Regions from separate parts of the Oceanobacillus longus genome, predicted to be linked through region 2. Evidence: predicted binding sites of a transcription regulator. Region 2 holds the regulator's gene; each other region holds the start of a gene.
The links. Region 2 encodes LexA, which represses DNA repair genes until DNA is damaged. Its sites were predicted from a motif close to CGAACATATGTTCG; they were not measured.
Positions count from the first base shown of each region.

Region 1: a site for LexA is predicted at 6,507-6,520, ahead of ACFOUV_RS10895 (type IA DNA topoisomerase). Genes of this name have one in related genera too.
Region 3: a site for LexA is predicted at 8,395-8,408, ahead of ACFOUV_RS11295 (YolD-like family protein). Genes of this name have one in related genera too.

Region 1 covers NZ_JBHSAO010000008.1:41,863-52,442, reverse strand. Annotated here, with positions in the region: gene ACFOUV_RS10925 (TetR/AcrR family transcriptional regulator) at 108-719, shown strand; gene spx (transcriptional regulator Spx) at 785-1,195, shown strand; gene metC (cystathionine beta-lyase) at 1,377-2,564, opposite strand; gene ACFOUV_RS10910 (methionine biosynthesis PLP-dependent protein) at 2,578-3,681, opposite strand; SAM riboswitch class I at 3,750-3,862, opposite strand; gene ACFOUV_RS10905 (manganese catalase family protein) at 4,088-4,948, shown strand; gene ACFOUV_RS10900 (LLM class flavin-dependent oxidoreductase) at 5,376-6,365, shown strand; gene ACFOUV_RS10895 (type IA DNA topoisomerase) at 6,538-8,700, shown strand; gene ACFOUV_RS10890 (hypothetical protein) at 8,853-9,284, shown strand; gene ACFOUV_RS10885 (hypothetical protein) at 9,471-10,238, shown strand; gene ACFOUV_RS10880 (SDR family oxidoreductase) at 10,277-10,580, shown strand, end outside.
Region 2 covers NZ_JBHSAO010000001.1:846,157-856,736, forward strand. Annotated here, with positions in the region: gene acnA (aconitate hydratase AcnA) at 1-278, opposite strand, end outside; gene ACFOUV_RS04390 (ATP-binding protein) at 550-1,647, opposite strand; gene ACFOUV_RS04395 (DUF2621 family protein) at 1,882-2,340, shown strand; gene ACFOUV_RS04400 (CcdC family protein) at 2,374-2,841, opposite strand; gene ACFOUV_RS04405 (Na(+)/H(+) antiporter subunit B) at 2,907-3,332, opposite strand; gene ACFOUV_RS04410 (cytochrome c biogenesis CcdA family protein) at 3,399-4,103, opposite strand; gene ACFOUV_RS04415 (YneF family protein) at 4,375-4,596, opposite strand; gene sirA (sporulation inhibitor of replication protein SirA) at 4,643-5,101, opposite strand; gene tkt (transketolase) at 5,273-7,276, opposite strand; gene ACFOUV_RS04430 (DUF896 domain-containing protein) at 7,420-7,653, opposite strand; gene ACFOUV_RS04435 (YneB family resolvase-like protein) at 7,746-8,384, opposite strand; gene lexA (transcriptional repressor LexA) at 8,666-9,289, shown strand; gene glnA (type I glutamate--ammonia ligase) at 9,604-10,580, opposite strand, start outside.
Region 3 covers NZ_JBHSAO010000008.1:134,539-145,118, reverse strand. Annotated here, with positions in the region: gene ACFOUV_RS11345 (TRM11 family SAM-dependent methyltransferase) at 1-172, shown strand, start outside; gene ACFOUV_RS11340 (general stress protein) at 332-907, shown strand; gene ACFOUV_RS11335 (hypothetical protein) at 1,031-1,210, shown strand; gene ACFOUV_RS11330 (TIGR00341 family protein) at 1,281-2,264, opposite strand; gene ACFOUV_RS11325 (ion channel) at 2,735-3,136, opposite strand; gene ACFOUV_RS11320 (DUF421 domain-containing protein) at 3,282-3,986, opposite strand; ZMP/ZTP riboswitch at 4,143-4,223, shown strand; glycine riboswitch at 4,329-4,410, shown strand; gene serC (3-phosphoserine/phosphohydroxythreonine transaminase) at 4,505-5,605, shown strand; gene ACFOUV_RS11310 (phosphoglycerate dehydrogenase) at 5,602-6,801, shown strand; gene ACFOUV_RS11305 (hypothetical protein) at 7,477-7,776, shown strand; gene ACFOUV_RS11300 (hypothetical protein) at 7,906-8,160, shown strand; gene ACFOUV_RS11295 (YolD-like family protein) at 8,471-8,791, shown strand; gene ACFOUV_RS11290 (hypothetical protein) at 9,027-9,323, shown strand; gene ACFOUV_RS11285 (hypothetical protein) at 9,380-10,246, shown strand; gene ACFOUV_RS11280 (DUF3889 domain-containing protein) at 10,401-10,580, opposite strand, start outside.

The DNA of each region.
Region 1 (10,580 bases), on a different contig from region 2:
AGTGACACAATGTCAGCAAAATCTTTGACAAGTGACACGGCGTCTCTTATTATGTAATTATAAATATATGACATCATGTCACTTCATGAGAGGTTGGAGGAAGAACATTGCCGAAACAAACATTTTTTAACCTTCCTGTCCATAAAAAAAAAACATTAATGGAAGCAGCTGAAAAAGAATTTGCAAGAGTACCATTATCTCAAGCATCTATTGCTAATATTATTAAATCAGCTGAAATTCCAAGAGGAAGTTTTTATCAGTATTTTGAAAACAAAGAGGATCTCTATTACTTTTTATTGGGTGAAGAGACAAAAGAGAGAAAAAATAATTTTATTTCCTTATTAAAAAAGCATAATGGAGATATTATTGAAGCGACAATTGAAATGTACTATGACTTTCTTGTACAAATGCCGGATGAGGAAGAACATAAATTTCTAAAAAATGCAATGTTAAATGTGACACATAAAGTTGAAAATACCTTTACGGATGTATTCGATATTGAACATGGCGCGGATGATCTAAGTGAAATGAAGAAACTGGTTAATAAGGACCATTTAAATATTAAAGAAGACAAAGATATATTTCATATTATGCAAATTATTACAGCGGTAGCTTTTCGCAATTTCGTTGAAAAGTTCTCTAAGGAATTATCCGATGAGGAAGCTATTGAAAACTTTAATATTGAGATGAATCTATTAAAACAAGGACTTTACAAATGAGAATGAATTTTAAAATGAACCAAAAAAATTTCAAGTTAAAAATATGAAACGAAGGAGTAGGATATATGATTGCTACAATATATGGAGCAGCATGTTCATCAACAAGGAAGGCAAGGCAATGGTTTGCAAAGAATGAGATTCCTTATGTAGAACGGAATATTCTAAGAGATCCATTAACTGTAAGTGAACTTCAGGGGATTCTTCGTATGACAGTCGAGGGGACAGACGAAATTATTTCTACCCGATCAAAGATATATAAAGATCTTAATTTGAATTTCGACGATCTTCCATTACAGGATTTGCTTGAAACCATTCATAAATATCCAAGATTACTTAGAAGTCCAATTATTATTGATGAAAAGAGACTTCAAGTTGGGTATCACGAGGACGATATACGTCAATTTCTCCCAAGAAAAACACGTGAATATCAATGGCTAAAATGGCGATTAAATAACCTTAGATTGGTTGAAGGCTAATTAATCGTACTAATACAAACACAAAATATAATAGTGACGCTGAAGCAAAAAGCGGAAAATGCAGTATGCTGGAAACAGCAAATTATTTAGGTGGAAGATTGCCTGAGGCTGCTGAAGTTTAATAGAAAAAGCCCTGACTTGGAGTCGGGGCTTTTTTACGTAGTTCGGGTTTAATACGATATTAAGAAACTGTAACTCCGGAATCTGCTTCTTTTTCAGCAACTTTAAGTGCTTGGTCAAAATCTGCAATTAAATCATCAACATTCTCAAGACCTACAGAGAACCGAAGCAGCCCATCTGTGATTCCACGCAATTCGCGTTCTTCCTTAGGCATTGCAGCATGAGACATTGTCGCCGGATACGATAAAATTGATTCGACTGCACCAAGACTTACAGCAAAAACTGGAATTCGGACATGATCGACGAATGCTTTGGCAGCAGCCTTATTTGGTAATTTGAAAGAAAGAACGGCTCCGCTACTTGTCGATTGCTCTTTATGCAGTTCGTATCCAGGATGTGTTGGAAGACCTGGATAATAGACTTCTTCAATAAAGGAATGCGCATTTAAGTATTCAGCAATACGTCCGGCAGAATTACTGGATTGATTCAACCTAGCACCCAGTGTCTTAATCCCTTGAAGTAATAGATATGAATCCTGTGCACCAAGAATCGAACCAAAGGAATTTTGGATGAACGCTAATTTGTCACCGAGTTCTTGATTTCTTGTGACTGCTAGACCAGCAATGACATCACTGTGTCCGGAAAGGAATTTAGTCGCACTGTGCAACACGATATCTGCACCAAGGTCAAGTGGATTCTGATAAAGTGGTGTCATAAATGTATTATCAACAAATGTCAGACAGTTATTTGCTTTGGCAATTTTTATTAACCCTGGTAAATCAGTAATGTTCATACAAGGATTGGAAGGGGTCTCCGCATAGATCACTTTTGTATTCGGCTTGATTGCACTTGATACTTCATCAAGATCCGTTAAATCCACAAACGTATGATCGATATTAAATCGTTTTAAAACTTCTGATACAAATCGGAAAGTTCCACCATACACATCTTTTGTCACTACTACATGATCGCCAGCAGATAAGAGTAATAGTGCAGACGAGATGGCAGCCATCCCAGATGCGAATGCCAAGCCATGGGTTCCACCTTCGAGTTCAGCGATTTTTTCCTCGAGCGCCTGGCGGGTTGGGTTTCCAGATCTGCTGTAATCGAAGGCTCCAAATTCTTCAAAACTATTTTGGTGGAAAGTGGAAGAAAGATAGATAGGAACATTCACCGCCCCTGTCTGTGTTTCTCCTCTTTGTGCGCCATGAATTAATTTTGTTTCTAAATGATTATTATGTTGACTCATTATTAACATCCTCCTATTCCAAAATTGATAGTGCTTGCTGTAAGTCAGCTTTTAAATCTTCCACATTCTCAATACCAACGGAAAAACGTAGTAGTTCGTTGCTGATACCCCGTCTTAATCGCTCTTCTTCTGGCATATCTGCATGAGTTTGGGTGGTTGGATACGTAATAAAACTTTCGACACCACCAAGACTTTCGGCAAAAACAATCAATTGCAGCTTCGATAAGAAAGAATCGACATATTTACTCTTCTTTAGGCAAAATGAAAGCATGCCACCTTTATTGGGATAAAGAACTTTTGTAACAGCGGGGTGTTCTTTTAGATACTTAGCAATGGTTCTAGCATTTTCCTCATGTCTATCCATTCGGAGGGACAATGTTTTTAATCCCCGAATTAGCAACCAGGAATCAAATGGGGAGAGAACAGCACCATTAGCATTATGATTCAAAGATAATTTAGCACAAATCTCTTCACCTTTAGCTACGACTAACCCTGCTAAAACATCATTGTGACCACCAATATATTTTGTGGCACTGTGAATGACAATATCAGCACCGAGACTGATTGGCTGCTGCAAGTATGGCGTTAAAAATGTATTGTCCACAATTAATAGTAGACTATGTTGCTTTGCCAACGCTGCATACAGGCTTATATTTATTTCCTGCATCGATGGATTTGTTGGTGTTTCGATAAATATTGCTTTCGTATTGGGTGTTATTAGTTGCTTTGTCTTTTCAACATCGTCAAATGTATCATAGGTGGTTTTAATATTATAAATATCCGCATATTGTTCCAGCATACGGTATGTTCCACCATATAAGTCCTCGGGTGCAATTAAATGGTCACCAGACCGGAAAAGGGAGAGGACCAATTGGATAGCTGCCATTCCGGAGCTACAGGCGAAACCTGTATCACCAGCTTCTAATTCAGCGATCCCAGCTTCCAAAATGTTACGAGTAGGATTTTTTGTTCGCGTATAGTCATAGCCAGTGGATTGTCCAAGTCCCTTATGCTGATAAGCTGTTGATAAATAAATGGGTGGATTGATTGCTCCGGTTTTCTCATCGCTTTTATTTCCTAATTGAGCTAATTTGGTTTCAATACTTCTGATTGACATTTTTCAACCTCCAAATGTAAATAAGAGCCTTCTTCAACTAAGAAGAAGGCTCTAATATGTATGCATTCTTCTCATCTTCTAGGCATAAACATAAAACGCCTACTGGAATTAGCACCATAACCTGCATGGTTTGGTTGCTGAGACATCAAAGGGCCAGTCCCTCCGTCTCTCTTGATAAGAGATTAAACTAATTTATGTAATTTTTCTAAATAATACTTTCACCTTACAATATAAAATTAAAAAAAGCAAGAAGAATATAATATTTCATCTGAATATATTGCATATGCGGAAAGTTAAAGGAAAGGAGTAAGCACTTTTATGATGCTACATGAATACCTAATAAAGAGGGTGGTTTATAGCCTATAGACTTACCAGATATTCAATTAATTCAAAGGAAGTGACTCTATTGTTTTATCATGTAAAAGAATTGCAATACCACGCAAAGCCGGAACGTCCAGATCCCGTATTTGCTCGGAAACTGCAAGAAGTACTCGGAGGTCAATGGGGTGAGATGTCGGTAGCCATGCAATATTTATTCCAGGGCTGGAACACGCGCGGCGATGGAAAATATAAAGATTTGTTGATGGATACCGGGGCAGAAGAACTTGCCCATGTGGAAATGCTTGCAACGATGATTGCAAGACTCTTGGACGGTGCTCCTGACATGGAATTGGAAGATGCTGCAAAGGATCCAATGGTGGCAGCAATTCTAGGAGGAATGAATCCGCAACATGCAATTGTATCCGGATTAGGAGCTATGCCGGCAGACAGTATGGGAAATCGCTGGACAGCAAATTACATTATTGCAAGTGGAAACCTGCTTGCGGATTTTCGAATGAACCTGACTGCTGAATCACAAGGGCGTCTTCAGGTTGCACGTCTGTATGAAATGACAAATGACCGTGGTGTTAAAGATATGCTTTCCTGGTTACTTGCAAGAGATACCATGCATCAAAATCAATGGTATGCCGCAATCAGAGAACTGGAAGAAAAAGAAAATATCGTTGTACCGAGTACGTTCCCAAGGGAATTAGAAAAGCAGGAAGTAGCCTACACATTATTCAACTTTTCTATGGGGAATGAAAGTGCTGCTGGAAGATGGGCACACGGCCCAAGTATGGATGGGTGTGGAACGTTTAATTATGTTGAGGACCCAGTTCCGTTGGCACCAGCACCGAAACTTTCGCCAGCCCCACCGTACATTTTTAATACACCATTATGGGCATTGAGAAAGTCCGACGATTTGCCGGAACCGGATATGAAATAACATACAGAATGAGACTGGGACAAAAGTGTTTTAACCAAAGTAAAATCCGAACATAGTTGGTGTATATACCGCTACGGAAATACACTACGCTTTCCGCGGGCGCTGCTGAGCCTACTCCGAGCTATCGCTCTACGTAGTCTCACCTAGGCTTTTCATCCCGCAGGAGTCTCCGTGTATTTCCTTCGCTATTATGGCGAAATGTTCGGCTTTGAGTTAAACACTTTAGTTATGTCCCAGGCTCATTTTCATTTTACCCCCAACACTGCTTGGTCTGAATAGACAACTGAAAAAATTCACCATACAATGAATATATACCCCCATAAAAATCGACTGTTTAGGAATTATTTAAATTGTGTGTATTAAAACGTTGGAAAGTTCAGGAAGTAAATAAAGAGCAATTTAGAATAGAAGAAAGGAACGGTTACATATGAAATTAAGTGTACTGGATCAAGCACCTGTTACAAGTGGAAATACAGCTGTGGATGCATTGAGAAAAGCAGAAGAATTATCTATCTTGGCAGATGATTTAGGCTATCACCGATTGTGGATGGCAGAGCACCATGGGACAGAAACTCATGTTAGCTCAGCGCCAGAAGTAACGATTGCTCGTTTGGCTGCCAAAACAAAAAATATTCGCATCGGAACTGGTGGCATTATGATGATGCATTATTCTCCTTTAAAACTAGCCGAGGTGTTCAAAACACTTAGCGCCTTTTCTCCAGGGCGGATTGATTTTGGCGTCGGTCGTGCTCCTGGTGGGGATAGGGATGCGATATATGCGTTATCCGAAGGGCGTCAGCCGATGTTAAACAATATGTATGAAAAATTTGAGACAACATTAAAATTAATCAATGATGAAGTACCTGGAGATAGCTTGTACAATATGGTAGCAACACCATCTCAAATAACTTTGCCCGAAGCATGGATGCTGGGATCAAGCGGTAATAGTGCTTTAAAAACTGCACAAATGGGTGTTGGCTATTCTTTTGCACAATTTTTTAATGGGGAGATGTCAAAAGAGATTTTAGATACATACAAGCATCATTTTCAGCCATCCGTATTTATGGAGAAACCCAAAATTAATGTTGCATACATGGTTACAACTGCTGAAACAAAAGAAGAAGCGGAATTTGAGGCGCTACCACAAGATATTTCCCGTTTATGGCTTTCGAAAGGGCGAATGGGTCAAACGTTAACACCTGAAGCAGCCCAAGATTACCCGCTGACTGAAATAGATCGAATGACCATCCAAAAAGATCGTAAATTGCATTTAGTAGGATCAGCTAAAGAAGTCGCAACACAATTACAAAAAGAACAAGCACAATACGGATTTGATGAAGCAATGATTTGCAGTATCCCACACTCACAGGAAAAACGTTTGGAAGTTTATCGCTTATTGGCACGGGAGCTTTTCTAAATAGGAAAAAGAATTGGCTTAGATCAATTCTTTTTTTCGTCTGCGCAATGTTTATTCACACAGTGTTCCTTTGTGGCCTTAGTAAGAAATATAGGAAAATGCTATTTCAAAAACACACGCCATCGTTTATAATGAAATAAACGAACGTGTGTTTTTATTTGGAGGTTAACTTATGAAATTAATTTTAGCTGAAAAACCATCCGTTGCAAAAAACATTGCAGACGCATTAAAAATTAAAACGAAAAAAGACGGCTATTTTGAAGGAAACGGCCATATTATTACATGGGCTTTCGGTCATCTCGTTGAACTTTATGATGCCAAGGATTATGACAGTAAGATGAAAAGCTGGAAAATGGATAACTTTCCTTTTATCCCATCTGATTTTAAATATAAAGTGAAGAGCAGTCCGCAAAACAGAGCAAAATCTGATGCTGGAGCAGCCAAACAGCTCAAAACAATTCAATCATTAATGAAGCGATCAGATGTAGAAGCAATTATTTCCGCATGTGATTATGATCGGGAAGGTCAGTTAATCGGAGACAGTATTATTTACCGTGGTGGTGTGAAGCCAAAAGCTGCAGTTTATCGTCTTTTGTTAAATGAATGGACGCAAAATGAAGTTTTACATGGTTTGGAAACAATAAAACTAAATACTGCTATGAAGTCGCTTCGGGATGCTGGGATTAGCAGACAGTGGGCCGACTGGGTGATTGGCATTAATTTAACATCTGTAGCAACCTTAAAGTATCAAAAAGGAAAAGGGAAAGCATTAAATATTGGCAGGGTCTTATTACCCACGCTCAAAATAATCTATGATCGTGATAAAGAAATTGAAAATTTTAAGCCGGAAGATTATTTTAAGCTGAAAGCAACATTTCAGACACTGAATAATAAAGAATATGAAGGCACATATATGGAAGACAAAGAGGAAAAATTTAAGAAAAGGGAAACTTTGAACGCGATTCATGATGCTATTCAAAATAAGCAAGCTGAAATCATTGATAAACAGGTGGAGAAAAAGAAAGAGTTTCCGCCATTCTTATTCAACCTTTCTAATCTTCAAGGGTATATCACGAATAAATTCAGAGGCTGGACATCGGATAAAGTATTGAAAGTGGCCCAAGCGCTTTATGAAAAAAAATATATTACATATCCAAGAACATCCAGTATGGCCTTGGAAGAAAGCATTGTTGGTAAAACAGCTACTGTATTAAAGACGCATTCCGAAGATTTGCCATATAGGAACGAAATAAAGTTTATGAAATCAAAGAGAGTCTTTAATAATGCAAAAGTGGAAAGCCATAGTGCCATTATTCCAACGTACTTAAAGCCAAAACGACTTTCCGCTGATGAAAATATTGTTTATACAGCAATTAAAAACCGTTTTATCATGCAATTTATGCCAATTGCTGAATATGAAGAAACGAAGCTGATCACGAAAATCGAAGGGCAGGATTTGCGAGGAGTTTTTGTATCCAAAGGAAAGGTGCAGCTTGTAGAAGGTTGGAAAAAAGTCGAGAAGATCCAGTCCAAGGATACCTTATTACCATTGGTTGAAGAGAAAGACCGTGTTCGTTTAATAGATTCCGAGGTGACTTCTCATGTTACCAAGCCACCAAAACACCATACAGAGCGAACATTACTGCGCGTAATGGAAACATGTGGAAAAAACTTCAAAGAAGAAGATGACAGTGAAGAATTAATGGGAAGCATTTTAACAGGATTTAGTATAGGAACACCTGCAACAAGGGCAGAAACAATCAAGAAACTAAAAGACGTAGGTTATATTACTACAGAAAGTAAAAATCTGCTATGCTCTGATCTTGGCAAGCGACTTGTTGAAACTTTCCCTGTACATGATTTGTTTGACCTGGAATTTACCGGGCGACTGGAGAAAGCATTGTCGGATATTCAAAAAGGAAAAGCAAGCAAAAAGGAATTCCTTGATCTTGTTTTTCATTTTACGAATAATTCAGTAGAAACGATTAAAAATGGGGAAGCAATTATTATTAAAGAAGTGAGCTCATCCAGAGCTACGAATGAAGTGTTAGGGATTTGCCCAAAATGTGATGGGAAAATAACAGACGGATATAAAAGCTTTGGTTGCAGTAATTGGAAAAAGGGCTGTAAATTTGTCATTTGGAAAAATGATAAGTTTTTAGCAACAATGAAAAAGAAACCAACCAAAACAATGGTTAAGGATCTGCTGAAAAATAATAAAGCCTATGTAAGGGGACTAACAAGCAAAAACGGGAAAAAATTTAATGCTTATTTAAGCTATGAAAAGAATGCAGAAAATGACTATTACAGTTGGAAAATGGATTTCTCAAAATAACAAAGTGGTATGAGCGCATGGAATATTTTTTCAAGCTTTTAGTTGCCAAATGGTGTATACTAAGAAGTAGAGGTAGCATAATTCAATAAACGGATATCTTGAAGAATTATATTTACGATGCTAATTTTCCTCGAAACAGAAGGATGATACACATGAAAAAAGTTATCGTAAGTACGAAGGAAAACCTAGTTTACGGCACACTTATATGGATCTATGCGAGTAATAAAAAAGTATATCACAGCAGTAGGTGCATTGATGGTGATGCAGCATTCAGTGAGTACGATTCACATTATATGGGGAAAGTCCACGAGCTTTATCGAAATCAGGAAAAGCAACCCGCACTTTTTGACCGTATGCTTGCAAAATCAGATAGAATTTTCGGTGTTTGTTTAAATAATCGACGTCTTGATAATGGGGCAAAAGATGTGAAGGTTTTATTTTTCCCAAACTGGGAAGATGTTCAGGAATTTGCTGAAAATGATTTCCCTGTCCTTGCTGAAACTCGACAAAACAAGAAAATTGAAGCAAAACAAAAGTGGATGGAAAGAGGAAAAGCTTTTTCCAACAAGAAAAAAACGATATAAAGCTTATAAAAGAACTGTCCCAGTAGGTCTTGAACCTGCATTGGGGCAGTTTTTTTATTCTAATAAACTTAAAATGGGATTAAATAGCTAAAAAGGTTTGAAAAATATACCAATTAAGGCTTACAATAAGATAAATACTAAATATCGATAATAACAGACAAAAATCGATATATAGGGAGCGGAGAAATGAAGAATAAAAAACTGATAATCATTAATGTGTTGACATTGATTGCTTTCTTTATCGTTGTGAGTGCCGGTATTCATCGTGCTGAAGCTACAAAAGATGAATATGAAAAGAATGACAAGGACGACGAAGCAATACAGGATGTTGTTATCGCCGAGCCAGAAACTGAAATACAGGAGCTCAGCCCAAATAAAAATGTGGAGATATTTACTCCAACAGCTTTTGTAAAAAGAGGAAATGCGGGATCTATCGCATTGCAGAATATGGATCGGTTTGCCATTCAAGAAGAACCAGTAGAAGAGGTAGAAGAGAAAGAAGAAGAATGGATCGAAGTAGTGGAAAACGAAGAAGAAAACAACCATTTCCCTACAGAAAGTTCTGAAAGCAGCACATGGAAGTCAAGCAGCAAATCAAGTGGTAATAATGAAGTTAAAAAGGTTGAAAAAAAGCAGATAATATCCACCCCTAAAGAAAGTAAGAAGAAAGACACAACTCAAGAAGAGACAGTTGAACAAGTCAAAGAAGAAAATCAAAAAGAGAAAGAGAAAGAGAAAGAGAAAGAGGAATCAGCTCCAGAACCAGATTTAGATTCAGAGCCAAATCCAGAACCAAACCCAGAACAAAATCCAGATCCAGATCCAGATCCAGATCCAAAACCGGAGCCAGATCCAGAACCAGATCCAGAAGAAGAAGAAGAAAAAAAACAGAAACCAGGACCTGAAAATAGATCTAAAGACCAGGGAACAGCAGAACTACCAGCTCAAGAGTAATGTAAACTTGACTTAAAGAGATTGAAGGAGGATGCCCATTGTTAAAACTTAAAGGGAAAAATGCAATCGTAACCGGAGCAAGCAGTGGAATTGGAACAGCAATTGCCAAGCATTTGGCGGAGGAAGGTGCAAATGTCGTTGTTGCGGCACGTAGAAAGGACAAGCTAGATGCGATAGTAAATCAGATAAACAATGGCGGCAAAGGGAAAGCAGTTGGTGTTCCAACCGATGTTTCCAATCAAGAAGATGTTGAATCCATGGTGAAGAAAGCGAGAGAAGTTATTGGGGACATCGATATTTATGTGAATAATGCAGGATTAGTAGGTAATGGTGTTGTAAGAG
Region 2 (10,580 bases):
GTGAAATCCTGTAGAATTACTCGAGATGGCTTAAATGGAACATCTGTCCCAATTCCTTTTTTTGTGCCCCATTTTGCAAGCTCTTCAACATGTTCGTCTTTAATTTGACGTCCATCATGTTGACGTAATAGAGATTCTAAAAGTACACGGATGGAAAATGGCAAACGCCCTACTTTACCAACTCCAGATTCTTCCAGGCTTTTTAATCGGTAATAATTATACGTTTTCCCGTTTAGATCAAATTGTTTTTTAGCATTATAAACATTACTGTCAGTCATATTGTTACCCCTTTCATTTCCTTCTTTTTCGCCAAATTTCCCACTACTAGTAAGAAAAATATTCGACAAACTTTTCCCTTTTTAAAAATACTCTTAATCATTAATAATTAATTAGACCTTTAATACTAATAATATAGGAATCTACATGATAAAACAAATGATTATCGCAAACTACTATATATAAATATGTTATGTATAATGATAACCTTTACTTATAGCAAATTAGGATGCAACTAATAACAAGTTATCATAATAAATTAATCCAAAAATATTATTTAGAAAAAACTAATTGAAAGGTACTTCCCTTTATTTTATTTTGTTTAATTTTTAAAGTTGCATTATGGGAGTCAAGAATCTGCTTTGAGATTAAGAGCCCCAAACCCGTACCACTTTGTTTCGTGGTAAAGAAAGGTTCACCAAGTTTATGTAAGATGTCATCTGGTATGCCGTTTCCTTCATCCGCTATTGATACATCGACGCTTTCGTGATTACAATTCACTGAAAGGGTAATTTTCCCCACTGTATGCATTGCTTCAATCGCATTTTTAACCAAATTAATTAATACTTGCTTAATTTGGGAACGATCACAGTATATTTCTCCATGAATTGGTTGTTGAACAACAAGGTCAATATTTTTTAACTTTGCTTGTGGCTGCAGCAGTACAATCACATCTTCAATCATTTGTTCTACACTTTCTTTTCGTCTATTTTCCGTTAAGGGCTTCGATATAAATAACAGTTCCGATGTTATTGCTTCTATCTTATCAATTTCGTCAATCATGACATGAAAATATTCTTCTTTGTGACTAACCCCAGCTTGCAATAGTTGTAAGAAACCTTTTAACGATGTTAAAGGATTGCGAATTTCATGGGCTATTCCTGCAGCCAACTGACCAGCAATTGTCATTTTTTCAGAACGAACCATCATTTCCTCTGTTTCCTTTTTATACGTAATATCTTTCAAATATGCTAAAATATAGGTGTCCGTCCCATCAACATATTGTTCAAACTTACAATCCAGTAATATATATTTTCCGTCGTTATTAAGGACATTTATATTCACATTCTTTTTATCACCAGGATATTCACGTACCTGCTTTCTTACATATTCAACATCTTTTAGAGGGATTTTTTCATACCAATACGTGCCAATCAATTCCGACACTTTATAACCAATAATTTTTTCAATTGCTGTTGTTACATATATCAACTTTCCATCCGTATCTGCTAAAATAAACACTCCGTCACTGTTCATATTAATCCATTCCAAAATACGATGCGGCAGTTCAGAGACATCCTTGATATTGCGCAGATTATCAGGTTTCTTATCGTATTTAGGAGATATATCGTCATTATTATTTATTTCCATACTTGTTCCCCCTTCCAAATTACATTTTTCTATATATATGTATGATTATGGCGAATAGAATATGATACTTGTCTATACGGAATATTGACATTATAATATAAGCAATGTCTTTTCAAATCTACTTATTATTGGTAATCTTACTACAAATATAATGAAAAATAAATTAATTATTAAAATATTAACTACTATTTGAAAAATAAAGGCTTAAAACTAAGAAAGAATCAGGTGAAGAAGATGTCAGTAATAATTGTACTATGGGGATTTTTGCTTATTAGTCTAATGGCCATCGGCGGGTTTTTTATGTTCCGGAAATTTCTCAAAAAACTGCCAAAAGATGATGGGAAATCGGTTATGGATTGGGAAGAATTTTATATGGAAAAGACCAGACACATGTGGGAGAAGGAAGAAAAAGAATTACTCGAAGAATTAGTATCACCTGTTCCTGAGCTATTCAGGGATGTAGCAAGACATCGAATAGCTAGCAAAATCGGAGAAATTACGTTAGAGAAAGAACAAGACTATATTAGTCAACGCACATTAATCGAAGGTTATATCTTAGCAACACCAAAACGTGATCATAAATTTTTGAGAAAAAAGCTGAAACAAAAAAGGATAGATGTTGAACCGTATGAATATCTCTTTAAATTATCAAAATCCAATTACAATGAAAACTGGGAAACAAAATATAAATAAAAGATAATGCGCTTAACATAACAGTTAAGCGCATTATCTATAACTCAGCTTTTTTAATTGCATAAATTGATATAGCATTGTAATTCTCCAAGTGAAAATCATTCCAAAAGCGAGCATAAAGAACATCCCACTCGTCTCACCGAAAGAAATCTGACTTCCGACAATTAGTTTGATAATCATTCTAGCAATCAGAAGAGCAATTAAAATAAGAGGAAATGCCTTAGACGGAATTAGAAAAATATCATTGCCTCGTAATTCAAACTTAGATGATCTAATAAGGAATATGGAAAAGAACATGCCCACTAGAAATGCCTCGAGTACTTGAATCCAAGAGATTTGGAACACCGGAAAAGCAAACATCAGGGCACCTGTACTCATAAAGAGTGGTGGCAAAATTATTTTTTTTACGGAAGCTGGTTTTTTCGCTGCTTTTAATCGGACTACTATCATTGCAGCAGCCATGAATGCTGCGACAACTGTACTTGCAATTAGCCAAAACATATCATATCACTCTCTCGTAAACAAGTGTCACTATAACAAGTATATTAGTCAAGGGAATTCGCAAATTATTGATCTTCTGCAATGGTTAAAATAATTGTCATTACGACACCAACAACAGTAAAGTAAACTCCGAAGTCAAACAGCATAGCGGTAGCTAGTTCCACTTCCCCAAATACAGGAAACGTAAAGTAACCAAATGTTTGGGATAAAAATGGTACATTAAAGATAAATGAACCAACACCAGTTGCAACTGCAATTAGTAATCCAATTGGAATGAGCATCGTAAAATTGATTGGTAGCATTTTTCTTACCGTATTAATCCCATATGCCATATTTAACAGTAAAATTGCTCCAGATGTCATCAAACCACCGACAAACCCACCACCGGGTGAATTATGCCCTGCAAATAGTAAATATACTGCAAACCCCAATAGGATAAAGGCTATTAATGATGTTGTCGTTTGTAAAATCATATTATTTGGTTTGTACATAAATATATTCCCCTTTATAGCGCATGTGATATATATAATACTAATATATCATCAGTTAAAAATCCATTAAAACCCCGAAAAACCAAACCATCCTGCTAAAAATGCAGTAAGTTTTGTCATCCAATCAAAGAACAAGGCAACACCCATAAATATCATTACCCATCCGCCTATTTTCACGATGCGTGAGCTGTGTTTTTTTATCCAGCTTAACTTTCCTATAAAAAAGGATAAAAGTAAGAATGGAATTGAGAATCCTAATATATAACTGATCATCATAACCATCCCTATGTCTGGATTGGTTGCAGCCAAAGAAAGTACAATAGCTAAAATTGGACCTGTACACGGAGTCCAGCCAAGAGAGAAAGCCATCCCTATTATAATAGATCCAAAAAATCCTGCTGGTCGGTTTTTGAAGTTTATTTTTCTGTCTTTCATTAGAAATTCAAAATTTAATACACCGACAATTACCAGGCCAAAGAATATGATTAAAATTGCACCAATCTGTCGAATCATATCTTGATAAGTTAACAGGAACTCAGAGATATGAGTAGTCGTAAAACCAATCATGATAAAAATACTGGAAAAACCGATTAGAAAACATATCGTATGTATTAAAGCTTTCTTGTTCATCCTCTTATTGTCATCTTTGAGTTCGCTTACACTCATTCCGGTAATATAAGATAAAAACACGGGATATAGTGGCAGCACACAAGGCGAAATAAAGGATAAAAATCCCGCTCCAAACGCGAGAAATACATTTATCTCTGACATAAAAATCCTCCTATCTGTCCATAATCAATTTTAACAGATACAGCGGTAAAATAAACCATTTGAATTTGACAAAAAGAGGAATATTTTAAACGACTTGAAACGATATTCATTTTTAGATAAATAAAAACCACTTCTTCTGCTACAATTGTCTCAGAAAAAGTGGTTAGGAAGTAAGATTAACCAAAATAATTGCTAATATTACGATGAAAAATTATTCAATATGAAAATTCATGTATATTAAACGATGCGATAACACCTGAAGATTCAGGCGTTACTTCTCGCTTTGGCTATTCATGGAACGCATCATTTGATTAATTTTCTTTTGGGATGGTTTTTGCCCCATTTGCATCATTAAAGTTCGAAGCATCTGCTCATTAATCGGTGGATTCTTTTTCAGATAGTTCATCATATATTTTCTTGCAATAAAAAAACCAAGAGCAACACCAGCAATTAATGCTGCTATAGCAATTAGTACGACCCAAATTGTGCTCATTTCTAGATTTTCCTCCTTCGTGTTGTCTCTTATACAGTATATTAAATTAGCGGTAAGAATACAATACTTGTCTTACCCTATCACTATTTTTTTGAGTGATCGGAGAAATCCAGCCATAATTTGGTACATTTTTCCCTTTTACAAACAGATAAGGGTAAAAATCACGAATAATTGGAAATAATAACATAACGGCTTCTTGTAGATTACGGCATCTGAAATTTAATAACCCATTTTCTATCTGGACCAGGATGGACTGTCCTTTTCGTTTAATATATATTATTTGTCCAACCGAATGAACAGTTATATTTTTTGGTGCATGATTATTCAAGTGAGAAATAATTTCCTGATATTGAACTTGACGAGTAATGTATAAGTACTGGGATTTTAAATCACTTCTGCTCGGTTCAGCTTCATATTCTTTCAAAAATCGTAATAGAATATCACTTTTATGAAAGTAACTTTTGGCAACTTCTTCTTCAATCCAATAAATAGAGTACTCATTCATTTCTATATTCCTCCCTCTTATCCTCTATTATAAATAAAAAGGGAACAAAATATTGTCACATTATAACGCAAATTTCAACTACTTTTGTCGAATCCAGAGCGGATTACGTACGAGTGTGCTTTTCTATAAAAAAAGCAAAAAGATGGCTCCAGAAGGAACCATCCTTTAATGCTATTTTATAACTTTTTCAACATGGCTGATTACATTTTCCACTGTAAAGCCATATTCTTCTATCACTTTATCGCCATTAGCCGAAGCACCGAAACGATCTATTCCGATAACAGCTCCTTGGTCACCAACATAACGTGCCCAACCAAATGATGAAGCCATTTCGATTCCAACACGTGCTTTAACTTGTGGTGGAATTACTTCGTTCTTATATGCCTGATCCTGTTGTTCAAAACGATCCCATGATGGCATACTTACAACACTTACATCTATACCCTTCTCTTTTAGAGCTTCTTGAGACCTTACTGCAAGCTGTACTTCAGAACCTGTTGCAATTAGTAGTGCATCAGGTGTTTCTTTATCTGATTTACTTACTACATAGGCACCTTTTTTAACACCTTCATATGCATTTTCTTTTGTACCTTCTAGTGTAGGTAAATTTTGTCTTGTTAAAACTAATGCAGTCGGCTGATCAGTAGATTCGATTGCAAGTCTCCATGCTGCCTGTGTTTCATTTCCGTCAGCAGGTCGTATCAATGATAGTCCAGGAATTGCACGTAATCCTGCTAATTGTTCGACAGGTTCATGTGTTGGCCCATCTTCTCCAACCGCAATAGAATCATGTGTAAACACATACGTAACCGGCACATTCATGATAGAAGCTAAACGAATTGCTGGTTTTAAGTAGTCACTGAAGACAAAGAATGTACCAGCATATACGTTGAGACCACCGTGTAATGCCATACCATTTAGCGCTGCTCCCATCGCATGCTCACGTACACCAAACCAGATATTTCTGCCTGAATAGTCTTTACGCGTGAAATCAGCATCATCATTCAAGTTCGTTTTATTTGAACCTGCTAAATCTGCACTTCCTCCGAAAAGATTAGGAACTGATTTTGCAATTCCATTTAGAACTTCACCGGAAGATGCACGTGTTGCAAGTGCTTTATCTTCAGGCTTATATACAGGAAGATCTTTGTCCCAATTAGCAGGCAGTTCACCTTTTAATGCTAATTCAAATTCCTCAGCAAGTTCTGGATATTTTTCTTTATAGTTTTCAACCAAGTTATTCCACTCGGATTCTTTCTCTATACCATTGTCCACAATTTTCCCTTTAAAATCTGCATATACCTCTTCAGGTACGTGGAAATCTTCATGTGTCCATTTGTAATATTCTTTTGTTAACTTCACTTCATCCAATCCAAGTGGTGCACCATGGGAGGATGCAGAAGCAGATTTATTTGGTGAACCATAACCAATAATCGTTTTAATTTCAATTAAAGTCGGTTGTTCTGTGTTAGCTTGAGCCTCTTTAATTGCGCTTCGGATTGCATTTAAATCGTTACCGTCTTCTACTTGGATAACCTGCCAACCATAAGCTTTGAAGCGTTGATCTGTATTATCAGAGAAGGAACGGTTTAAATCACCATCAAGTGAGATATCATTGGAATCATATAGAGCAATTAATTTCCCGAGACCTAAATGTCCTGCAAGTGATGCAGCCTCATGGGAAATACCTTCCATCAAGTCACCGTCACTAACAAGAGCATATGTAAAATGATCTACTACAGATATGTCCTCTTTGTTAAATTTTGCTCCAAGATGTGCTTCTGCCATTGCCATCCCCACAGACATGGATAGTCCTTGACCAAGTGGACCGGTTGTAGCTTCAACACCATCCGTATGGTTTACTTCGGGATGTCCTGGTGTTCTTGAATCCCATTGGCGGAAGTTTTTTAAATCGTCAATTTTAACGTCATATCCGGATAAGTGGAGCAAGCTGTAAAGCAACATAGAACCATGCCCGGCAGATAGTACAAATCTATCTCTGTTAAACCATTTTGAACTTTTTGGATTGTGATTCATAAAATCCGTCCAAAGTGTGTATGCCATCGGTGCTGCCCCCATAGGTAGACCTGGATGACCTGAATTAGCTTTTTCTATTGCATCAATAGATAATGTACGAATCGTATTAACTGATAACTGTTCGATATTTTCTGACATAATATTACTCCTTCCATTTTTTAAGGAAATTAAGTATCCACATACATTCTATAATGAAATGTCGTTTGCAACAAGTAATTTCTTGTAATTAGTTTATCAACCAAATTAATTTGAATGATTCTTAAATCTTTTTTTGGTATTCTTTAGTGTTTTTTGTTTCTTTCTTGAAGATCTCGAACTTTTTGTGGGGTTACATCATTGCCTTCTGGATCAACGACGGTCATTGTTTTAAACTGATTTTTGAATGAGCTTCTAACATTATTTAAATACTCTTCTCTCAGTTTTTTTTGTTCCACTTTTTCCTTATCGGATAAACCTTCATTTTTAGATTTTTTTGCCAATATATTAATCCGCTCCAGCTTTTCTTTTGATAGCATTTCTTTACCCTCCCGGTAAATTTAACAAAATTAAAAAGGCGGGAATTTTGTATATTCCTGCCTTTCCATCGTACTCTACCAAGATTGGATATTCAAGTATTTTGAGATTCCCTATATCTCCTATGTACTGTTGCTTTAGAGACATTATAGCCTAAACCGTTTAGCGCTTTGGTTATTTCATCAAAGGTAAGTTTATTTTCGCGTAGACGTATAACCTCTTCAATTGGAAAAGAAATACGTTCCTTCCCCGGAGCCTTATTGTTATTGGAAAGGTTACGTCTCGGATCATATCCTTCACTTACTGCTTTTTTCATACCTCTTTTTATTTTCATATTATGAATTTTACGTTGATATTCTTCGACAATGCCTACAATCTGAAGCACCATTGAATCCGACTCTGTCAATTCCAGTTCACCATCATGAATTGCCGTATATATAGAGATATTTAACTTTTGAAGTTGATGAAATAGAGCGATTTTCGTATTCCCTCTGCCGAGTCTTGTTTCATCCTGAATCAATAAGCAATCAGCTTTCTTTTCAGAAAAATAATCCAACATTTTAAATATACCTTCCCGCTCGATTTCGTATCCACTAACCTGTTCTTCAATAGAGTCGATCACAGTAAAATTATATTTATCGGCAAGACGGAGCAATTCCTGTTTTTGCCGCGTCAATGATGTTTCCTGTGTTTTCTTGTCTGTACTGACACGACAGTATATTACTGCATTCAATCCAATGCCCCTCTTTCATTAAAATTTATCCACTAATAATCATGGAAAAGTATAGGAAACCCAATGATAATGCAAAAGCAACTAAATAGAAAGCATCCGTTTTTGAAATTTTTTCAAACATGTTATAGTCCCCCTTAAATTTTTTAGAACTATTGTTCGCCTATTTAAAGTATACTACCGAACATATGTCCTGTCAATGGATTTTAGAACGAATGTTTGCTTATACAATAATAAAATGGTAAACTATCATTAATAAATCCTATGTGAGAGGTGAGCACTAGATGACAAAACTTTCAAAAAGACAGCAAATGATTCTTGATTTTATAAAAAGTGAAGTTAAACAAAAAGGTTATCCACCTTCCGTTCGTGAAATAGCAGTAGCTGTTGGTCTTGCTTCAAGTTCGACCGTACATGGTCACCTAGAAAGAATAGAAAGCAAAGGTTTCATTCGAAGAGATCCTACCAAACCGAGAGCAATAGAAATTATCGACCTAAACGAAGAGAATCAGATCCCTAAAAACGAAGCACGCTATGCTCCTGTAATCGGTAAGGTAACTGCAGGGCTTCCTATTACAGCAGTTGAAAACATCGAGGAATTTATTCCACTTCCTAGTTCCACTGCCAGTCCTGATGACAATTTATTTGTACTAGTAATTGATGGTGAAAGTATGATAGAAGCTGGCATACTTGATGGCGATATGGTAATCGTAAAACAGCAAAACACAGCTGATAACAGTGATATTGTAGTTGCTATGACAGAAGATGATGAGGCTACGGTGAAGCGTTTTTTCAAAGAGAAAGGCCATATACGTTTGCAGCCTGAAAACGCTACGATGGACCCTTTATTCTATCCTAATGTAACTATCTTAGGTAAAGTAATCGGGTTATACAGAAATATCCATTAACAAAAAGAGAGGCTTCACCAGATGTTGGTAAAACCTCTCTTTTTGTTTTGTATAAAAGCAATGCAGACTTCGAATTTCCAGTGTATGAATACTAAAATTTATTCTGAATCTATTATTTCAGTATATTTATGAACATTTTTAATTTCTGTATTCTTTATGATATGTCACAATATTTCAGAAACTTTTAGTATTGTGAATTTATGATATTGGTATATGTATAACCCAAACATAATTGTTGCCATGAAATCATTCGATTGTGACCTTTTTCAGAAAAAAATACCGCCCAGTTTGACATGGACGATATTTTAAATTTATTAGTAGTTCGTCAAATACTGCTCACGTTCCCACGGGTGTACAGTAGTTCTAAACATATCCCACTCAATCTCTTTCGCTTCGATAAAGTGTTCAAACAAATGTTCTCCTAGGGCATTGACAAGAACTTCATCTTTTTGGAATTCTTCTAAAGCATTCATAAGTGTAGCTGGGAGATCTTTAATTCCATTAGCTTCACGTTCTGCTTTGTTCATTACATAAATGTTACGATCAATCGCTTCTGGTGCTTCTAATTTTTTTTCAACACCATCAAGTCCAGCAGCCAATAAGACAGCTAAGGCCATGTATGGATTTGCAGAAGGATCTACACTTCGAACTTCAATACGGGTACTTAATCCTCTTGAGCTAGGCACACGAACCAATGGGCTACGGTTTGAACCGGACCAAGCAACATAACAAGGTGCTTCATAACCAGGTACAAGACGTTTATAAGAATTTACAGTTGGATTTGTAACAGCAGTAAAGTTTGTTGCATGATCCAATATACCTGCCAAGAAATTATATGCGGTCTGACTTAATTGCATATCTCCATTTTTAGAGAAAAATTCATTCTTTCCATCTTTGAATAAAGACATATTTACATGCATTCCAGAACCATTTACACCAAATAACGGTTTCGGCATAAACGTAGCATGCAAGTTATGCTTTCTTGCAATTGTTTTTACAACTAATTTAAATGTTTGAATATCATCCGCATGTTTAACAGCATCCGAATATTTAAAGTCAATTTCATGTTGACCAGGAGCAACTTCATGGTGAGATGCTTCAATTTCAAAGCCCATTTCTTCAAGCTCTAATACAATATCTCTACGGCAGTTTTCCCCTAAATCAGTAGGTGCTAAATCGAAATAACCACCATGATCATTAAGCTCTAGTGTTGGGTCACCTTTTTCATCCAGTTTGAATAAGAAAAATTCCGGCTCTGTACCAATATTGAAAGCATCAAATCCTAGCTCTT
Region 3 (10,580 bases), on a different contig from region 2:
GCAACTAGAAATGCTCCAAAGTGCTCGGAGATTTGCAGATAAACTAGTCGTCGTAACGGTTGAGCCGATCGATGAAGTTATTGAAGCAGCGGGATTTTCAATTACGGATAGGGCGGTTGCTAAAAAAGACCTATCAGGATTATTTACTCGTGAAGTAATCGTATGTGAGTGATAGTAACTAGCTTAACAGAGGGGACACCACTTGTCTTCTCTGTTATTATTTGCAAAGGATTGATTTTTATTTTAACCATCTATCATTGTGTAGATGATTCATTTTCATCAGACCGGGTATGCAAGAAGTATAGACAAAATTAAAGGAGCTGATGTTAAAATGGATAAAAAATTAATCGGTGGCGTTTTCTCTAATGTTAAGAATGCAGAGAAAGCTATTAAAGAGTTGCAAGCACAAGGATATGGAAAAGAAGACATATCCGTTTTTGCTAAAGACAAGGATAAAGTAAAAGATATTGAAGAGGAAACAAACACAGACGTATCATCAAATAAAGGTGGAAGAGGCAAAAACGCAGGAAAAGGTGTTGGAATTGGTGCTGTTTCGGGCGGTGTACTAGGCGGTATTAGTGGCTTGATTGTTGAAGCTGGATTATTAACAATCCCTGGTGTAGGTCCACTACTAGCAGCAGGCCCGTTGGCAACAACACTTGCGGGTCTTGGTATTGGTGCCAGTGGTGGAGGACTTGTCGGTGCGCTGGTTGGAGCCGGTATACCGGAAGAGCAAGCGAAACAGTATGAACAGTATCTGAAGGACGGAAAACTCATTGTAATGGTAGAAGCAAACGAGAATAATGAAAACTTTGTCTACCGCACCTTCTTAACAAATGATACGGTTAACACGACGATGTATCCTGAAGCAGTAATCATTGAAGGAAATGGCTCAAATAAACTATAAAATATTTTTCAGGAACGAAGGAGAGAAGAACTTTACAAGAGTTCTCCTCTCCCTTTTTACCGTGTAGATGATTAATGCTATACTTACATAACATATTTTATATGGAAGGGAGTTTTAGAATCGATGAAGTACATGAAATCTCAAATGAAAAAATTGGTTAGCAACAACGAGGAATTACAAAAGCGATTAAAACAAATGATGGAGGAACACGATCTGGAGAAAAGCTTCGCCCTTAAGGCTTTGTACCATTCTGAAGTTGCTGCTGGTGGAAAATATCAGAAAGCATATCAAGAGCTTGAGTAGGGATGAGGGGGTTCCTTTTCTCCGTTGGTCGGTAAAACTGAGATGATAAACCTGTCCCTAGTCCCGTGTATCAGACAAAATTGATAAAAAGAATAGCGGTTATAAGTATAACAGTGATTGTTAAAATAAATAGAAGAGAACGTTTCCGGGATATATTTGCCTTTTGCAGATCCTGCCAATTGTTTGGTTTAATACCACTTAACCAGAAAACAATTACAGCCGATAAAAGTATTGAGTAAATGTTGACCATTAATAGAATAAACGGGACAAGAGCTTCAGTCCAATTCCCCGTTCCGAGAATCATACCGAATACAACAGCAGGCGGGAGCAAGGCTACTGAAACCATAACACCTACAAGAGCACCTGTATTTCTTTTGACAAAAGAAAGTGCACCTGCAGCACCAGATACGAGCGCCGCAATTACATCAATAATTTGAATGTCTGTCCGCGAAAGAAACTCATCACTGTAAATTGGTGGATCGAAGAAAAAACTAAATATAGCGGCAATTACTACTGGAATTCCTATTCCAACTAGAGATGTAATAATGGACTGACGTATTAATTTAAAATCACCGAGAACGGAAGCAAATGAAATAGCTGTTACGGGACCAATAAGTGGGGCAATTACCATCGCACCGATGACGATTGCTGGACTGCTTTTTATAATGCCAACCGTAGCTACGATAGCGGAGAAAATAATAAACCAAATATAACTGACGCTTATACGGCTTGACCCCTGAACTGCCGTATATAATTCGTGCCGACTCGCCCGCTGCAGGTCCTTTTTTTCATCCCCTTCTTCTTTCTCTTTTTTCCTTGGAAGATATGTTTGTACCGGCAGCAACATAACTTGATAAACGTCTTCACCACCGGGCAACCTTTCCAAATAATCAAGCATTGATTCTACGTCATTGGTTTCTAATAGAATCCGTGTTAAATGCTTTTTTTTCTCTTCTTCGGAATACCAATAGGAAATAACAGAAAAATGATCTTTTATTTCTTCTATATTTAAAAAGTCCTTAGGGGCATAAATTTCAAGCAACTGTAATGGCATAATGTTCGTCTCCCATATACAAAGAAAATATTACGCCTTATTGTTGCCTATATTTCTCTTTTAATAATGAATAATGATGCTAATTCACTTTTTTAAAACTGGAAACTTCTGCCGTTTAAACATATCCTCAATTCCATGGATACTTATGAAACTTCTGTATCGTAACATTTGGATATTGGATCTCTTCGTAAGTATTGTTGCTTTTCAATCTTCGCAGTAGAGATAAATTGCGACATAAGATGGGAGCTTCGGCGGCCGCTCTGGGAAATATACTTCGCTTTCCGTGGACGGCGGGATCGCAGTTACTTCGTAGTTTTTACAAATTATGTCAATAACAACAGTTTTTTTTCGGTGGGGCGCGTAACCAGTTCCAATCTTTTAGTAAACAGAGTTAATATTTAAGAGAAAACATTTTAATAACCTTCAAAAAATCCGGAATGTCGATAAGCTCTGATAATTTGGTATCACTGTTAATCCTTCTTATTCGATGAATCCAGAGCTTTCATGAAGTAAGCTGTTGGCAGGAGAACACCGATTGCAGATTCAATAATTGCAAAGAAACGTACTGATCCTACTGGAAGCATGTCACCATACCCTACTGAGAAAAGGGTCTCTCCACTAAAATAAAGGAGATTCAAGAAGGTAGGTTCAACTGGTTCCCGATTGGTAAGACTTTCAACTAAAATAACGTCCTCTAAAGATAGAAGGTAGTACAGTAGGGCGAAACCAACTAAAACGCCACATAAAACGAAAAACAGTTTTAGAAAAAGAGCTGTACTGAAATAACTTTTTCGATAGGTTTTATTTGCAAAAAAATAATAAAGATTAATTGCTATAAATACAATCGTTGCTCCGATTAAAAAATTATACATGTCAATACCCTTTCATCTCTATATGGTTTAAGAAACCATTCCCAAAACCGTATGGGAATAAACTATGGAAGATATTGACAATGAAGTAAATAGGGCTAATCGTGCTGTCATAGAAGCAAATCAAAGTTATTGTTATATATAGTGTTTATAATTGATTTTTAGAGCTTTTTAAAGATATATGTGGCACAACAAATAATCCGTCATTCTCCAACCACTCAGCAAAAAGGACATCTTCCATTTTATTAATGCCCTTTGCTAATAATTCGTGTTTTAACCAGGCAATATCTTTATTTATTTCATTTAAATTTTCAATGATTAACTCCCGATCTTTGATAAGTGTTATAGGTAGGTATACAGTTTGATAAGGCATATTAAAGTCTTTTAAGGTTGTCTTTTGATAGGTTGATTTTTTTAATACGCTAATAGAGCCATTCGATTCGATAAATGCAAATGCAACTTCACGAATGGAAAAAATTTCGCTTTGACGCAATAAACTTTGCAATTGATTCATGTTAATACGACTTTTTTTCATCTCTTCAAAGTCAACCTTTCCGTTTCGAATCACCATGGATGGCTTCCCCTCGAACAATTGTCTTAAGAATAAAGATTTTTGACCGATATATTCGACTGTAAATAATAAAATTCCCCATATAAGTATCGTGTAGATGATATAAATGATAGAGATACTATTTTCATAGACGGCATTTCCTAACAACTCGCTTAAAACAATTGCTGAAATAAAATGAAATGGCGTAAATTTATCTATTAGTTTCTTCCCGATAATTCTGATTAGTAAAAACAACAAAAAAAATCCTATAATTAGCTTCATAGACATTTGTATGAGCTCCATCGCTTACTCCCCCGATAAACTAGAATAATCGTATACTATTATTCTTACCAATATCTACTTTAAAAATACATTTTAGGTATTGCTTGAAGAATTTTAAGGAAATTCATTTTATAGGTTGTAATTTAGTGAAAAATTTGGTAGGATTATAACAAATTAAAGGTCATATGCAACTGGCGAAACGCGGATAACCGCGAGGGAGCATATGATATCGAATTGTCGTTCGCCTGGGCAGAGGTAAGGGGAGAATTTCCCCTTGCCTCTTTGTGCTATTAGGAGGCGAGGATATTCTTATATAATTGAATAGTTTAAAAAGCTATGATTGTTGTGGGTCAGACTATAACAGGAGCAGCTTCTGGAGAGGATGCAAGAATAATTGCAACGCCGAAGGGTTCAAGATCTCAGGCAAAAGGACAGAAGAATAACACTTACTTTTATGTTATTTGATGTTTAATGAGATTGGGAGACCAGTCTCTTTTTTATATCTCTTGATGAAAGAATAATAAGGATGAGGTGTTAACATGAAACGAGTATATAATTTTTCAGCAGGTCCTTCTATGCTCCCGCTGCAAGTATTGGAGAAAGCTCAAGAAGAAGTAGTCAATTATAGAAATTCAGGTATGTCTGTGATGGAATTAAGTCATCGTTCCGGACTATTTACGGATATTATTACAGAAGCTGAAAAACTGCTGAGAGAATTAATGGCTATTCCTGAAGGGTACAAAGTGCTTTTTATTCAAGGAGGAGCTTCACAGCAATTTGCAACAGTCCCAATGAACCTGCTCGGTAAAAATGGAAAAGCAGACTACGTTAATACGGGATCATGGTCAAAGAAAGCAATCAAAGAAGCTAAGAAATTTGGAACTATTCGTGTCATCGCCTCATCAGAGGATGATAACTTTACATATATACCTGCTGTTGACCGGAGTATGATTGATCCAGAAGCAGATTATGTGCATATTACAACAAATAATACAATAGAAGGAACTGCTTATTTAGAGATTCCAGATACAGGGGACGTTCCACTTGTAGCGGATATGTCATCCAATATCTTATCAGAAGAAATCGATGTATCGAAATTTGGTTTAATTTATGCAGGAGCACAGAAGAACATCGGCCCTGCTGGATTGACTGTTGTTATTATTCGGGAAGATTTAATTGGTCGCGCACCGGAAAATTGCCCGGCTATGCTTGATTATAAAACACATAGTGAGAGTGGTTCATTGTATAATACACCACCCACATACGGGATATATATGGCCAAGCTTGTTTTTGAATGGCTAAAAAGTCTTGGCGGTATAAAGGAAATGGAAAAAATAAACCGAAAGAAAGCACAAATTCTATATCATGCCCTTGAGGAATCTTCTATATTTAAATCACCGGTACGTAAGGATAGTCGTTCGCTAATGAACATTCCTTTTGTTTCCGATTCTACTGAATTGGATGCTGCCTTTGTAAAGGAAGCACAATCGAAGGGGCTTGAGACGTTAAAAGGACATCGTTCTGTTGGAGGCATGCGAGCCAGCATATATAATGCAATGCCTATAGAAGGAGTTCAAGCATTGGTTACATTTATGAACGATTTTGAAACTAACTACGAACAGAAAGAGGAGAGAAAATGAGCACACTAACATTAGATAAAGTGAAAACAATAAAGACATTAAATAATATTGCAGACACCGGGCTAAATGTTTTCAATAACGGTGATTATGCAATCGATAATGAATCTGAAAATCCGGACGCGATTGTTGTTCGTAGTTTTAATATGCATTCGATGGAATTCGACCCTAATTTGAAGGCAATTGCACGCGCTGGAGCAGGTGTTAATAATATTCCAGTCGACAAGTGTACGGAAGACGGGATTGTTGTTTTCAACACGCCAGGAGCCAATGCAAATGCTGTAAAGGAAATCGTACTAACTACATTAATGGCTTCATCACGTAATTTATTTGCTGGAATTGAATGGGCAAAAACGCTACAAGGTAAAGGTGATGAAGTTCCAAGTCTTGTTGAAGCAGGGAAAAAACAGTTTGTCGGTAATGAAATTAAAGGAAAGAAATTAGGGGTTATTGGTCTGGGTGCGATTGGTGCACTTGTAGCAAACGATGCATTGGACTTGGATATGGATGTTATTGGTTTTGACCCGTTCATTTCTATCAATACAGCTTGGGAGCTGTCTCGTAACGTAGAGAGAGCGATGACGATGGAACAATTATTTGCAGAAGCAGATTATATTACAGTACACGTTCCTTTGACGGAAGATACAAGTGAAATGTTTAATGAAAAAGCATTTAATCTAATGAAACCTGGAGTACATATTTTAAACTTCTCCAGAGGTGGGCTTGCGAATGAAAACGATATGGCCGAAGCGCTTGAAAGTGGAAAAGTAGGTAAATATATTACGGATTTCCCTAATGAAAACATATTAAATATGAAAAATGCCGTACCAGTTCCACATCTTGGTGCTTCTACAAGAGAATCAGAAGAGAACTGTGCAATTATGGCTACCCGACAGGTAAAGGAATATCTTGAAACTGGAAATATTAAGAACGCAGTAAATTTTCCTAACGCATCAATTCCTTATACAGGAAAAAGTCGTGTAACAGCCTTCCATCGTAATGTTCCAAACATGGTTGGTCAAATCAGTTCAGCATTCTCTAACAATAATTTGAACATTGCTGATATGATTAATAGAAGCCGTGGAGATTATGCTTACACAATGATTGATATTGACAATGAAGTAAATGGTGATGTTATTCCTGGCTTAGAGGAAGAAATTAAACAGATCGAAGGCATGATTACCATACGTGTGATATAAATCTTATAAAAGAGAATAAAATGTCTGTGCCAGTCTCCCGCTATTTACTAATAGTGAGGGACTGGTATTTTTCTTGTTTGTTGCTTTATAATCCTCGCAGTTGAGATAAACTACGAAGTAACTTTTATCCAATTTAGATCTGTAGCAATAAGAAATGAAAAAAAGTTACTCAGGCAACCCGCAGCCCGTATACACTCCGCTTTCCGTGGGCGGCTGGTGAGCCCTCCTCGTGCTTTGCACTACGGGGGTCTCACCGATGCCTTTCCTCCCACAGGAGTTTCCGTGTATTTCCCAGAGCTGGTTTTAAGTTTACAAACTGCTAACTACATTAGTTATTTATAAAAACAATAACACCCAGCTTCACCAGTCCGGGTGAGCGGCGGGCGGTGACTCCTGCGGGAAAAGCACGTGTCCGAAGACCAGAAGAGCGGTTTTCTCTTCGGGGCTGAGGCCGTGCCCGCGGAAAGCATCCGCCCAGAGCGATCCCGGACGGAGGGGAAAGCAGTTACTTATAGAAACCAATTCAACCAGCAGTTACTTCGGAGTTTATATATTTTTTGGCAAAGACAACAATCTTCTAGAAAAGAGCAGTAATCAATTATGAATAAAAAAAGGTTTTATAACTGCTCCTATCGGAAATAGGTATCATATAACCAACTAGAAAGGATTGATAGTATGAATAAAGGTATTAAATGGGTAGCGCCGATGTTATTTGCATCAGTAGTTCTAGCGGCTTGCGGTGGTGATGGTGGTGACGTTGATGTAGAAGATCCAGTAGAAACGCCAGTAGAAGAACCGAGTGATGGAACGGACGACGGTACAGAAACAGAAGTAGAAACAGAAACGGATACGGAAACAGATACAAATGGTGAAACAGATACAAATACAGAAACAGATATGGATGAAGAAACAGAAACAGACCCAGAATCAGATACCGAAACGGATACTGACGATGAAGAAGACGATGAAATGTAATTGGTCCATACAAACAGGTCTCCTGATTGAGGCCTGTTTTTTATTCTATTATTAGTAAGTGATTTTTTTAATTTAGATCCTTTTACATATGTTTAATATGTTTTTGGATATATTAAGAACGGGTGATCAATGATGAAAGCAACGGAATTGGAAAGTAAACGATTCGATAAGGCACTGGATGAAATTTTGGATCTGTTTAATAATCTTGAAAGTGATACGCAAATTATTGACTTTAGTGAGGAAGTTTTTACGAACATAGAACGCGCCAAGAAAAAATATGGTACAAAAATGGTTGATGAAAAAATTAATACGGTTGTAGGTGAAATGCTTTCCTGGCTTGAACTTGAAGATGTTGACATGGATGAAGAAGAGGAAAGACAATAGGAATTAGTAAATTTTTACTGTATACATAACTCTCTTTTATGATAAAATAGGAACATGTGTTCAGAACAATTGTTCTTAGATGGAGGGTTCAGCATGAAAGGGTTACTTATACGTTCGATGGAGAATAAAGAGAAGATAGTTATTTTCTATATAGATCAGGAAAATATGGTGACACAGCGATTTATACGAATAATATGTATTCACGATAATTCGGTTCTGGCCTATTGTTATTACCGAAAAAAAGTGCGATCGTTTCGATTAGACAATATCCTTTCATGTGGTCCGGTGAAAATAAGGGTAGGGGCTTAAAATGAACGATCGCGGAAGTATAAAGTGGACTGCTATGATGCTGCCTGAGCATATTCAACTTCTAAAGGATATGTGGGAACAGAAGGAATATAAAGAAAAGCCTATTCTGGATGAGCAGCAGCTGGAAGAAATAAATATGAAGTTGCATTTGGCAATTCACAATAATTTAACAGCAGAGATTACATATTATGCTGAACACGACTTTAAAATTATGAACGGGAAGCTATTTAAGATCGATACAATGCAAGGTTTTATAAAAATTGATAATGATGAACGGACCAAAATTAACTTGCATGATATCTTGGATATTAAAATTAACTAAACGAAATACGTATAAGAATATACTTTAATTAGCTATACAATATACAAAGCTTAGACAATTCGACCTAATAACTCGAATTGTCTTTTTTGTTAGTTTCCCTGTTATATCAATCTATTTTTTATTGTGCGTTCAAAGGAGATGAAAGAGCACATTTATAGAAAGTAGATGCTTCTGTCTATTCATTGTTTTTTTACTAACATATGGTGTAGTAAAGGCAAGAAGGGAGGGAAATTAAATGTCAGTATATCAAAGCAGAAGAAACCGTCGAGATGATGATAGATTCGATGTAGATGAAGTTCTTATTCGCACAGACAGAGTAAACGTTATAGATGTGGATGACAGACGTAGACGTGATGATGATAGAAGACGGAAAAATCGATTTGATGATGATCGAAGAAGATGTGATGATCATCGTAACAGAAGATTAGTAATCAATGCAGATGAAGTGACTATTCTTGCAGACGATGTATTTATAAGAGACGACCATGACCGTGACCGTGACCGCCGTCATGATTGTTGCTGTGGTTGGTAACCTACTAATCAGCTTTTCGTGTGCCTCAAGAATTTAGTAAAGAAGGGAGGAGAATTGTGTCATCTCTACTAGAAATTCTTATTAAAAATAAACTGGAAAATAAAATAAAATTAGAAGATAGTCTAAACACAACATTATCTATCTTAAAAGATATTCAACTTCAACTTCAACTTCAACAACAAAACCAAGACCAGAAGCAAGACCAAGACCAGGAACAGGCGCAGAAGCAAACTCAAAAAACAAAACAGGATTCAGAACAATCTCAAAGTGATTTAGATATCATTACGGATGTAGGTAAAGCAAAAATTGAAGATGCTAATAAAATTAAAAATAGCGGTAATTCGACTGTCTATGTAATCAATCATGCAAGTGATAGTAAAACCGATAAAGAGAAAAAAGGAAAGAAAGAGAAAAAATGTGTTAGTACTCAACTTGTAACCAATGGTAGTTTTGAAACAGGAGATTTAGCAGGATATATGGTTAATGGTACTGCACTGGTAATACCGTTTAACACTAATATTCCATTTGATATCAACCCGCATGAAGGGGAGAATTTAGCTTATCTCTTTCCAGGTTCAAGCATCACGCAAAATATAACTTCAGGCTTTTGTGATGATAAAGTATACCGTCTTAATGTAACTTTATCATCTCTTAATCCATTTTCATCTTTCCCAACAAATTCAAGAACAGAAGTAAGCGTTCAATTTCTTGATTCTAATGAAAATCCTATTGGCACAGCACAAAGTTTTACAGCAGAAAGGTTCACGCAGCCAGTCAACGGAGAAGGAAGCTGGAATTACCACCAATTATTAACTGACAAAGCACCAGATGAAACAAAAGGAGCACAAATTATGATAGCAACAGATGATGATGGTGCTTTCGGTATTTTTGTAGACAGTCTTTCACTTGTATTGGAAAATTAATAGCAGACAAAATTGGGCTTCCAGATGGAGGCCTTTTTTTGGGTGTGAAATTTGGAGAATCATGACAAAGAATATTCCTCTAGTGTTATCTGTCTAGAGTGCAGAACACAAAACAAAGGAGCATGGATAATTACTTTCCAGGCTCCATTCACCTTTAATTGAGTTCTTTTATATCGAAAGAAATTATTCGGTCGGTATTAGGATTGTAGATCACATTTCCTTGTACTTTAATTGTTTCTTGGTGAGATTGCAGGATAAAATCATACGATTCTTTTGTTTGCGTAGAGGAAAGTACTGATTTTCCTGATGATCTGTAGTCCGTGATATCATATTC